DNA from 2 places in the Streptomyces sp. NPDC087300 genome. Region 2 is predicted to be linked to the other one. Evidence: riboswitches for the same ligand, from Rfam matches in the RefSeq annotation. Region 2 holds a riboswitch; the other holds the start of a gene.
What was found. Region 2 has a riboswitch for cyclic di-AMP ahead of ACIO9J_RS30290 (transglycosylase family protein). Riboswitches for the same ligand answer to the same signal wherever they lie in the genome.
Positions count from the first base shown of each region.

Region 1: another riboswitch for cyclic di-AMP. It lies ahead of ACIO9J_RS05855 (NlpC/P60 family protein); the one in region 2 lies ahead of ACIO9J_RS30290 (transglycosylase family protein).

Region 1 covers NZ_JBIUYI010000002.1:53,684-59,070, reverse strand. Annotated here, with positions in the region: gene ACIO9J_RS05860 (ATP-dependent DNA helicase) at 1-1,696, opposite strand, end outside; cyclic di-AMP (ydaO/yuaA leader) riboswitch at 2,053-2,209, shown strand; gene ACIO9J_RS05855 (NlpC/P60 family protein) at 2,217-3,434, shown strand; gene ACIO9J_RS05850 (hypothetical protein) at 3,560-3,913, opposite strand; gene ACIO9J_RS05845 (NlpC/P60 family protein) at 4,258-5,307, shown strand; gene ACIO9J_RS05840 (hypothetical protein) at 5,364-5,387, shown strand, end outside.
Region 2 covers NZ_JBIUYI010000007.1:443,504-448,890, reverse strand. Annotated here, with positions in the region: gene eno (phosphopyruvate hydratase) at 1-740, opposite strand, end outside; gene ACIO9J_RS30290 (transglycosylase family protein) at 1,064-1,777, opposite strand; cyclic di-AMP (ydaO/yuaA leader) riboswitch at 1,782-1,983, opposite strand; gene ACIO9J_RS30285 (transglycosylase family protein) at 2,178-3,242, opposite strand; gene ACIO9J_RS30280 (cytochrome P450) at 3,418-4,719, opposite strand; gene ACIO9J_RS30275 (sel1 repeat family protein) at 4,716-5,387, opposite strand, start outside.

The DNA.
Region 1 (5,387 bases), on a different contig from region 2:
ACTCGGCCAGATAGCCGGTCCGTTCGAGCACGGCCTCCAGGACGACCGCAGGGCCCGCGCCGGACTCGACGATGGTCCGCAGCTCCTCCATCAGCGTGTTGAAACGCCGGACGGCATTGGTCGAGCGGGCCGCCATCCCGTACGCCTCGTCGACGCGGCGCAGCGCCTGCGGGAAGGAGATCTTCTCGCGCTGCGACAGCGCGTCGATCATCGCCTCCGCGCGGTCGCCGATGCCCCGCTTGGGGACGTTGAGGATGCGCCGCAGCGGCACCGCGTCCTCGGGGTTGGCGAGCACGCGCAGGTAGGCGAGGACGTCCCTGACCTCCTTGCGCTCGTAGAAGCGCACGCCGCCGACGACCTTGTAGGGCAGGCCGACGCGGATGAAGATCTCTTCGAAGACACGGGACTGGGCGTTCGTGCGGTAGAAGATCGCGACGTCGCCGGCCTTCGCGTCGCCCGCGTCGGTGAGGCGGTCGATCTCGTCGGCGACGAACTGCGCCTCGTCGTGCTCGGTGTCCGCGACGTATCCCGTGATGCGCGCGCCCGCACCCTGGTTGGTCCACAGGTTCTTCGGGCGACGGCTCTCGTTCCGCTCGATGACCGCGTTCGCCGCCGTCAGGATCGTCTGCGTGGAGCGGTAGTTCTGCTCCAGGAGGATCGTCGTCGCGTCCGTGTAGTCCTCCTCGAACTGGAGGATGTTGCGGATGGTGGCGCCGCGGAAGGCGTAGATCGACTGGTCCGCGTCACCCACCACGCAGAGCTCGCCGGGGTCGTCGCCCTCGCCTCCGGAGGGGCCGACCAGCTCGCGCACCAGGGCGTACTGCGCGTGGTTGGTGTCCTGGTACTCGTCGACCATGACGTGCCGGAAGCGGCGCCTGTAGTGCTCGGCGACGTCGGGGAAGGCGCGCAGGAGGTGGACCGTCGTCATGATCAGGTCGTCGAAGTCCATCGCGTTCGCCTCGCGGAGGCGCGACTGGTACATCGCGTAGGCCTGGGCGAGGGTCTTCTCGAAGCCGTCGGCGGCCTGGCCCGCGAAGTCTTCCTCGTCGATCAGCTCGTTCTTCAGGTTGGAGATCTTGGCGCTGAAGGACTTCGGCGGGAACTTCTTCGGGTCGAGGTCCAGATCGCGGCAGACCAGGGCCATCAGGCGCTTGGAGTCCGCGGCGTCGTAGATCGAGAAGGAGGACGTGAAGCCCAGCTTCTTGTACTCGCGGCGCAGGATGCGGACGCAGGCGCTGTGGAAGGTCGACACCCACATCGCGTTCGCCCGCGGGCCGACGAGCTGCTCGACGCGCTCCTTCATCTCGCCCGCGGCCTTGTTCGTGAAGGTGATCGCGAGGATCTGGCCGGGGTGCACACCGCGCTCGGCGAGGAGGTACGCGATGCGGTGGGTCAGCACGCGGGTCTTGCCGGAACCGGCGCCGGCCACGATGAGCAGCGGGGAGTCCGCGTGCACGACGGCCGCGCGCTGGTTCTCGTTGAGCCCGTCGAGAAGCGCCGCCGGGTCGATGACCGGGCGCGGGGCACCGCCGCGATAGTGCGCGTCCCTGCTCAGGGGCGCGTCGAACTTCCCGTCGAACAGATCATCCGGAATGGGCTCCGGAGTGTTGTCCTCGGGCGGCGGCGGGGGCTCTTCGTCCGCGGCCCGGGAGGGCTGCAGGTCCGCCAGGAAGCTGTCATCAAAGAGGCTGCTCATCGCCTCCCGAGTCTAGGCGGCCCCACTGACAACCCGCCCCGGGTTCCGGCCACCTTCCCCGGCCGAAGGCCCTCCTGCCCCCTGCTGACGGGGATCCCGCCCCTCGGTGACGGCGGGACCACCTCTGGCATCGGCTCGCGAACGCCCTCCGAAGACGGCCCACCGGTCCCTCCCGGTCACGGCCCGCCCGTGGACGATCACATTCCGCCACCGCGCGACATACCCTCATCGGGCGATTCGAAAAGTCACGAAAATGTATCGGGCATATCGAACATCAACCTTCACACGGGCCACACGAGTTGGCTAGCGTGCTGCGCGGGCCGCTCGTACCGCCACCGGCGAACCCCGCCGGGAACGGGTGGCCTACGCCGAGTCCGACGTGTTCGGAGCCGGGGACCCACCAAGACCTTGGGGTGAATCGGTCCCGTACGTAGTACGGGACCGTAGGGCAACCTTCCGAAGCACCCGCCCGAACCCGACAGCTAACCCGGTAGGCGGTCTACGGAAGGAGTCGCCTCTCTTGGCGTCGCACCGCAAACCGCGGAACCGGACGGCCGGCAAACGCACGGCCCCCGCCATCGGCATCACCACGGCCGCCCTCACCTCGGTGGCCCTCCTCTCGCAGAGCGCGCAGGCTGCCCCCTCCGCGCCGACGAAGCCCAGCCTCGAAGAAGTACAGAAGAAGGTCGACGACCTCTACCACCAGGCGGGCGTGGCCACCCAGAAGTACAACTCGGCCAAGGAGAGGACCGACAAGCAGCGCAAGAAGGTCGATCACCTCCTGGACGACGTGGCCAAGCGCACCGAGAAGCTGAACGAGGCCCGCCAGGAGCTCGGCTCCTTCGCCGCCGCGCAGTACCGCACCGGGGCCATCTCCGGGACGGCGACGATGATGCTCGCCGACGACCCGCAGGGCTACTTCGACCAGAACCACCTGTCGGACCGGCTCACCGAACGCCAGAAGAAGGCGGTCGACGACTACCAGACCGAGCAGGTCTCGGCGACGAAGCAGCGCACGAAGGCGGCGAAGAGCCTCAGGACGCTGACCGACTCGCGCGACGACCTCAGGACGAGCAAGCGGACCGTCCAGCAGAAGCTGGGTGAGGCCCGCAAGGTCCTGTCGGAGCTGACCGCCGAGGAGAAGGCCAGGCTCGCCGCGATCGAGCGGAAGAAGGAGCGGGAGGCCAAGCGCAAGGCCGACGAACTGGCCCGCAAGCAGGCCGCGGAGGCGGAGCGCGAGCGCAAGGCGGAGGAAGCGGCGCAGAAGGAGAAGCAGGAGCAGGACGAGGGCCAGGGTTCCGGCGCGGGCTCGGGCAGCGGTTCGGGCTCAGGTTCCGGTTCGGGCTCCGGCTCCGGCTCCGGCTCCGGAAGCACCGACGGCAGTTACGCCACCAAGGCCGCGAAGGTGATCGACTTCGCCGAGGCGCAGATCGGCAAGCCGTACGTCTGGGGCGCCACGGGCCCCGACTCCTACGACTGCTCCGGGCTCACCCAGGACGCGTGGAAGGCCGCCGGGATCTCTCTGCCGCGCACCACGTGGGACCAGGTGAAGGTCGGCACGACGGTGAAGACGGCCGACGCCAAACCGGGTGACCTGGTGTTCTTCTACGACGACATCAGTCACGTAGGGATCTACATCGGCAACGGCAAGATGATCCACGCCCCGAAGCCGGGCGCGAACGTCCGCGTCGAGTCGATCTACTACATGCCGATCCACAGCGTGGTGCGCCCCGCGTGAGGGCCTGACGGCCCGGCGGTCACGGCCTGGTGGTCACGGCCCGACGGCGAAAAGCACCCTCTACGCGCGCGTGGCCCGCATCCTCTCGGGGATGCGGGCCACGCGCGCGTAGAGGTCGGGAGAACTCAGGTCCAGAGCACCGCGATGAAGATGTTCACCACGGTCAGCAGACCGACCGCGCCGAACATCCCCTTGTCGATCTTCTCCTCGTCCCGCTTCACGTAGACCAGCGCGAGGATCACGATCAGCACGGCCATCTTGATGCCGATCTTGAGGTTGTTGACCGGGTTGTCGTCCGCCTGGTTCAGGCCCACCAGGAGGACGCCGGTGACGAGCATGGTCAGCGCGCCGTGCAGCATCGCGGGGCTGAACCGGGCGGTGCCCTGGCCCATCTGCTTCATCTGGGTCAGGAAGCCGCCCAGGAGCGACGCGATGCCGATGATGTGCAGGCCGACGAAGAGATGGATGAGTACGTCCATGAGCCGGAGCCTAACCGGGCGCGTTCCGGCCACTGCGGGCGGTCCCTTACCACCGTCACGCGGACACCCGGGGCACAAGCCGCAGATCGGTCGCACAGCCGTGTGAAGTGGTCCTCCAACAGTGATCGACACGGTCGTCTTCCGTCACCGATCCGTCCACTACTGCCACTTCCGCGCAATCGGACACCAAGCCGTGACGGTCAGGTTTAGCGTCCTCCACCAGGTGACCGGCTCCCCACCGCCGCCCGGACCCGGGGCGGCAGTCGGACACCACCGCCGAGGAACCGGCGGCGGTCCGCTCCCCCTGTGCGGGCCGCCGCCGGACACGTAAGGAGCCCCTCTTCGTGTCAGCGCACCGCAAGCCCAAACAGCGCTCGCTCAGCGGCAACACGGCCCGCACCGCCGTCACCCTCGCCCTCGCGGGAGCCGCGTCGGCGACCGCGTTCGACGGCGTGGGACACGCGGACCCCCGGCTCAGCCCGGCCGAGGTGAAGTCCAAGGTCGACTCGCTCTACCGCGAGGCGGAGATCGCCACCGAGAAGTACAACGGCGCGAAGGAGAAGGCCGACAAGGCCGAGAAGTCCCTCGGAGTGCTGCGCGACGAGGCGGCCCGCAAGACGGACGAGCTCAACTCCGCGCGCGACGAGCTCGGTTCGTACGCCGCCGCCCAGTACCGCGCCGGAGGCGTCGACCCGGCCATGCAGCTGGCCCTCTCCTCCGACCCCGACCAGTTCCTGGAGCGCGCCTCGCTCGCCGACCGCGCCGGCAACCGCCAGGCCGCGACCGTCAGCGACATACGCAAGCAGCTCCAGGAGATCCGCCAGCTGCACTCCGAGGCCGACGACCGTCTTGCCTCCTTCCACGAGCGCCAGGCGGAGCTGAAGAAGCAGAAGAAGACGGTCACCGGAAAGCTCGACGAGGCCAAGCGCCTCCTCGCCCGGCTCACGGGCGACGAGCGCGCCGAGCTGGCGAACCCCGAAGGCGACCGCGCCACCCGCTCAGACGTCCGTGACGCCGCCCTGGGCGGCACGGCCAAGGCTCCCAACGCCCGCGCCGCGGCCGCCGTCTCGTACGCCTACAAGGCGCTCGGCAGCCCCTACGTCTGGGGCGCCACGGGACCGAACGCCTTCGACTGCTCCGGGCTCACCCAGGCCGCCTACCGCTCCGCGGGCGTCTCGCTGCCCCGCACCACCTACGCCCAGATCGCCGCGGGCCAACGGGTTCCACGCTCCGCGCTGCGCCCCGGTGACCTGGTGTTCTTCTACTCCGGCATCAGCCACGTCGGCATCTACGTGGGCCACGGCGAGATGATCCACGCCCCCAACCCGAGCGCTCCCGTGCGGCTCGCGCCCATCGACCAGATGCCGTTCGCGGGCGCCACCCGCGTGGTGTGAGAGGGCCGGTCGGCCAGGTGTGATCCGGCCAGGAAGCCGCGGGTAATGTCGCGTCCATGCCTAGCCGTACGCTGCCGCCG
Region 2 (5,387 bases):
GCGGCGACGTCGAGCGCCAGGCCGATCTGCTCGCCGGGAACGTAACCGGCCTGCTTGATCGCCTCGACGATGAGGTCGAGCGCGGCGCGGTTCGACTCCAGGTTCGGGGCGAAGCCGCCCTCGTCGCCGAGGCCGGTGGACAGACCCTTGGTCTTCAGGACCTTCTTGAGGGTGTGGTAGACCTCGGCGCCCCAGCGCAGGGCCTCGGAGAAGGACTCCGCGCCGATCGGGGCGATCATGAACTCCTGGATGTCCACGTTGGAGTCGGCGTGCGACCCACCGTTCAGGATGTTCATCATCGGGACGGGCAGCAGGTGCGCGTTCGGGCCGCCGAGGTAGCGGAACAGCGGCAGGTCGCTGGCCTCGGAGGCGGCGTGCGCGACGGCGAGCGAGACGCCGAGGATGGCGTTGGCGCCGAGCGAGCCCTTGTTGTCGGTGGCGTCCAGGTCGAACATCGCCTGGTCGATCAGGCGCTGCTCGGTGGCGTCGTAGCCGACGAGCTCCGGGCCGATCTGCTCGATGACGGCGAGGACGGCCTTCTCGACGCCCTTGCCCTGGTAACGGTTGGGGTCACCGTCACGGAGTTCGATGGCCTCGAAAGCACCGGTGGAGGCACCGGACGGAACGGCGGCACGACCCGTGCTGCCGTCGTCGAGGCCGACCTCGACCTCGACCGTGGGGTTGCCTCGGGAGTCCAGGATTTCCCGGGCTACGACGACGTCGATGGACGGCACGAGCATCTCCTTCTGGGATATGACGCATTTACGCGGGGCCGCTTCAGCCCTGCGTCTCACGAGCCTAACGGGCTCCAGGGCTTCGGCCAGCCGACCGCCCGTCCCGTGGGACGGGCCAGGGCCCAAATACCCGGGAAACGGGACGGAAGCCCGTGTTTCTACTGGCCGGTAGCTCGCTAGGGGCGAACACGGAACCGGGCCGGGCCGCGCGGCCGGACCCGGACATGGCCCCGCCCCGGTGCGTACGGGGGATACGCGCACCGGGGCGGGGAGCCCGTGGGGACGGGGGGGTGGCCGTGCGTCCGCCGAGGCACGGCCGGGTGGGGCCGCTACTTCAGGTGGAGCTGCTGGCCCGGGTAGATGAAGTCGGCGTCGTCGATGATGTCGCCGTTGAGCTTGTAGACCTTCTGCCAGCCGCCCTTGACCTTGTGCGACTCGGCGATCTTGGAGAGGGTGTCGCCGGACTCGACCTTGTACTCGCCGTCGCCCTTCTTGACCGTCTTGCCGGTCGGGGTCTCGACGGTCTTCTTCTTGGTCTCGGTCTGCGGCGTGGGCTGCGGCTTCGGCGTGGCCTGCTGCTGCGGGGCGGCCTGCTGCTGCGTCTTCTGCGGCTGCGGCTTGGCCTGCTGCTGCGGGGCCTGCTCCTGCTGGCCGCCGCCACCGTTGTAGGCGGCGCCCGAGAGACCGACGCCACAGCTCGGCCAGGCACCCTTGCCCTGGCCCGCGAGGACCTTCTCGGCGATCTCGATCTGCTGGGCCTTGGAGGCCTTGTCGGCGGTCGGCGCGTACTTGGTACCGCCGTACGCGGCCCAGGTGGACGGCGAGAACTGCACGCCACCCTGGTAGCCGTTGCCGGTGTTGATCGACCAGTTGCCGCCGGACTCGCACTGGGCGACGGCGTCCCACTCGGCGCCGGTGGCGGCAGAGGCGGAGCCCGCGGCCATCAGCGGGGCGGCCACGGCGGCACCGGTGACACCGGCGAGCGTGACGACACGGGTGGCCTTGGACGGACGGCGGTGCTTGCCCTTGCTGGAAAACAGCATGAGTTGATCCCCTCACCGACGCCTGCGAGGTGAGCTGTCGGGTGCGGGCCGATGTGGTTGCCCGGTCGCACTTCTTGAGTGCGACTTAACCCCTAGCCGATTCCGTCCGTCTCCCGGCCTCCCAGCCTCTCGGCTGGTGGCCGCTCAACGGGCGGGCCCGGCACTTACCTTGGGTCCCCCGCTCCTGCCTACGGCGCTCGAAGCGACGACTGTTCCCGTCCGGCCGTTGGCAGGATTCGGCGTACCGACCGGCGGGGCCCACCAGTGGCGAGCGGTGACGACCGTAGACACGCGATCGCCGGAATTTCAAAGACGATCAGGGCTTCTGAGACCCATCTCTCACTCGCGCCAAATCGGACATTCGACGCGAAGGCCCCGCCCGACTCTTCGTCAACTTCCCTTACTTTTCGCCCAAATCGAGGCTCTGACCGGGGAGAATGAGGTCCGGGTCGCCGCCGACGGTCTTCTTGTTCCCGGCGTAGAGCGAGGGCCAGCCGCCGTCGACGCCGAGGTCGTCCGCGATCACCGAGAGGCTGTCGCCGGAGCGGACCGTGTACGTCCCGTCGGCGGTCTTGCCCGAGCGGTCGCCGCCGCGCGAGGCGTGCCGTCCTGTGCGGTCCTCGCCGTCGCCTCCGGAGGGCTGCTCGTCGGCGCGGTCGCCGCGGTGGCGGCCGGGGGCGGAGTCGTCGGAGGGGGCGGTGGAGTCCTCGGATCCGGGCGAAGTGGAGTCCTCGCCTCCGGACTTGCCGGAGTCCTCCGCACCGTCCTTGCCGTCGGCCCCCTTGCCTCTCTCGCCGTCCCCGCCGCTGCCCTTGCCGTCCTTGTCGCTGTTGCCGCCCTTGCCGTCCTTGCCCGACTTGTCGTGATCCTTGTCTCCGGAGGCGTCGTCGGACGCGTCGTCGGAGCCGGACTTACCGTCGGTACCGTCCGCCGGGTCCGCGGAGTCGGAGGGCTTGCCCGAAGGCTTCTCCGAGGGCTTGTCCTTGCCGTCGGACTTGTCCTTGCCTTCGGACTTGTCCTTGCCTTCGGACCCTGCCGGGTCCGAGGGGGGCGTCATCGGGTCACCCGGGTCCACGTCGGCCGCGGCGTCGTCGTCGGTGAGACCCGCGATCGGGGCACAGCTCGGCCAGGCGCCGGGGCCCTTGTCCTCCAGGACCTTCTCGGCGACGGCGATCTGCTGCGACTTGGACGCCTGGTCGGCGCTCGGCGCGTAGTCGAGGCCGCCGTAGCCCTCCCACATGTCCTGGGAGAACTGGATCCCGCCGTAGTACCCGTTGCCCGGGTTGGCGCTCCAGGCGCCGCCGCTCTCGCACTCGGCGAGCTTGTCCCACGTCGCCGTGTCGGCGGCGCTCGCGCTGGTCGCGCCGAGGAGTGGGATGGCGATGGCGGATCCGGTGACTCCTGCCGCGACGATGAGGGCCGGGGCTTGGCGGGGGCGTCGGTGACGACCATTGCCGGAGAGCATGCGGTTGCCTTTCACGGGTGGGGTCTCCCCTGCTCGAGCGGAGCCGAGAGCTTGGGGACTGGTGCGGCGACTGGGGCACCGGGTGCCCGAGTCGACGTGAACGTAGTCGCACTCGAACGCTTGTCACAAGTCGATGCAGCGGAGATCACGTGAAAGTCACAGTCTTGACGGTCCGTCAGTTGCCCGCCGTTTTCTGTGCGGATGTGAACTCCACGGGCAACGTGCGAAGTCCCCGCATGATCAGCCCGCCACGCCACCGCAAATCGGCAGGATCCGCCGCGAGTTGCAGATCGGGAAGTCGCCGCAGGAGTGTCGCGAGGGCGGTCTGGCCCTCCAGACGGGCGAGCGGGGCACCGAGGCAGTAGTGGATTCCGTGCCCGTATCCGAGGTGCTGGTTGTCGCGCCGGGACAGGTCGAGGGTGTCGGGCTCGGCGAACCGCTCGGGGTCGCGGTCGGCGGCGGCGAGCACCACGAGAACGGGGTCGCCCGCGGCGATGTCCTGCCCGCCGACGCTGAGCGCCTCCGTCGCGAACCGCCAGGTGGCGAGCTCGACAGGACCGTCGAAGCGGAGCAATTCCTCCACGCCCGTCTCCAGGAGCGCCGTGTCCCCCTCTTCCAGGGCACGTTGCAGCCGCGCGCGCTGCTCGGGGTGGGTGAGCAGCGCGTACATCCCGTTGCCGATGAGGTTGACGGTCGTCTCGAAGCCGGCGAAGAGCAGGATGAAGGCCATCGCCGCGGCCTCGTTCTCGGTGAGGTGCTCGCCGTGGTCGGAGGCGCGGATCAGGCCGGAGATGAGGTCGTCGCCCGGGTCGAGGCGCTTGCGGTGGATCAGCTCGGCGAGATAGCCGCGCATCTTCTTCACCGACCGGGCGACCCCGCCCCGCGGCCCGCCCCCGTGCCGGATCATCATGCCCGCCCAGTCGCGGAAGTCGTCCTGGTCCTCGCGCGGGACGCCGAGGAGGTCGCAGATGGCGTAGATGGGGAGCGGGAAGGCGAACTCGTGGATGAGGTCGGCGCTCCCCCCTTCCACGAACCGGTCGATGAGCTGGTCCGTCAGCTCCCGCACGCGCGGCTCGAACTCGGCGACGCGGCGCGGCGTGAACGCCTTCGACACGAGGCGCCGAAGCCGGGTGTGGTCCGGCGGGTCGATGTTGAGCAGGTGCGTCATGAGATTGGCACCGCGCTCGCCCGGGATCCCCGTCTTGCTCTTCGCGTGCGCGCCCTCGTCGTGGTGGGCCGGATTCTTGCTGAGCCGCTGGTCGGCGAGGGCCTGCTTGGCGTCCGCGTACCGGGTGACCAGCCAGGCGTCGACGCCGCTGGGCAGCGTGGTCCTGTGCACCGGGGAGTTCTCGCGCAGCCAGGCGTACGCGGGGTAGGGGTCGGTGGCGAACTCCCAGGTGAAGAGTTCTGGCCCCTGGGCCTCGGGCGGGGTCTCCGGGGTGCCCCCGGCGGCGGAGGGGGCGGTCTTTTCGGTCACTCCTTGACGGTAGCCGGACCCATGCCGGGGGCTGACCGCAGGTGAGCGAGGGTGGCGGCGGCCTGCACGTCGCCCTGCTCGGCGGCGCGGGCGAGCCAGTGCGCCGCGCGGTCGACGTACATACGGGCGAGCTGCCCCACCGCGCCGCGGCTGCCGTCGGCGGCGGCCGTCTCCAGATATCCGGCGGCCTCCGTGTGCTCGCCGAGCTCCACGAGGTCGAGGCCGACCAGCAGGGCCCTGTCCGGGTCGTGCTCCACCATCCTGCGGTACCAGGACTTGGCGTCCGCCATGTCCCCCGCCGCACTGGCGAACTCCGCGAGGGCCTGCATCACTCCGACGTCACCCGACTCCCCGCGTCCCGCCAGGGCGGACCTGGCCGCCGCGAGGAGTTCGCCGTGCTTCGCCGGGCTGTGCTCCTGCGCGTTCTGGAGCATGGCCCACCAGACGTATTCGTCGGCCGCCGGGAAGTCCGGTGCGCGCAAGGCGTCCGCGACCAGCGTGCCGCACGCCCGCCACGTCCCCTCCGTCTCGCCCTGCACGAGCAGTCCGGCGACGCCGGCCCGGAGCGCGAGGGCCCATACGAGACCGTCGTCGTACGTCTCCTCGTCCGTCCTCGGCTGCTCTTCGTACTCCTCCGCCACTTTCCTGAGCGCCGCCAGCGGCATCGC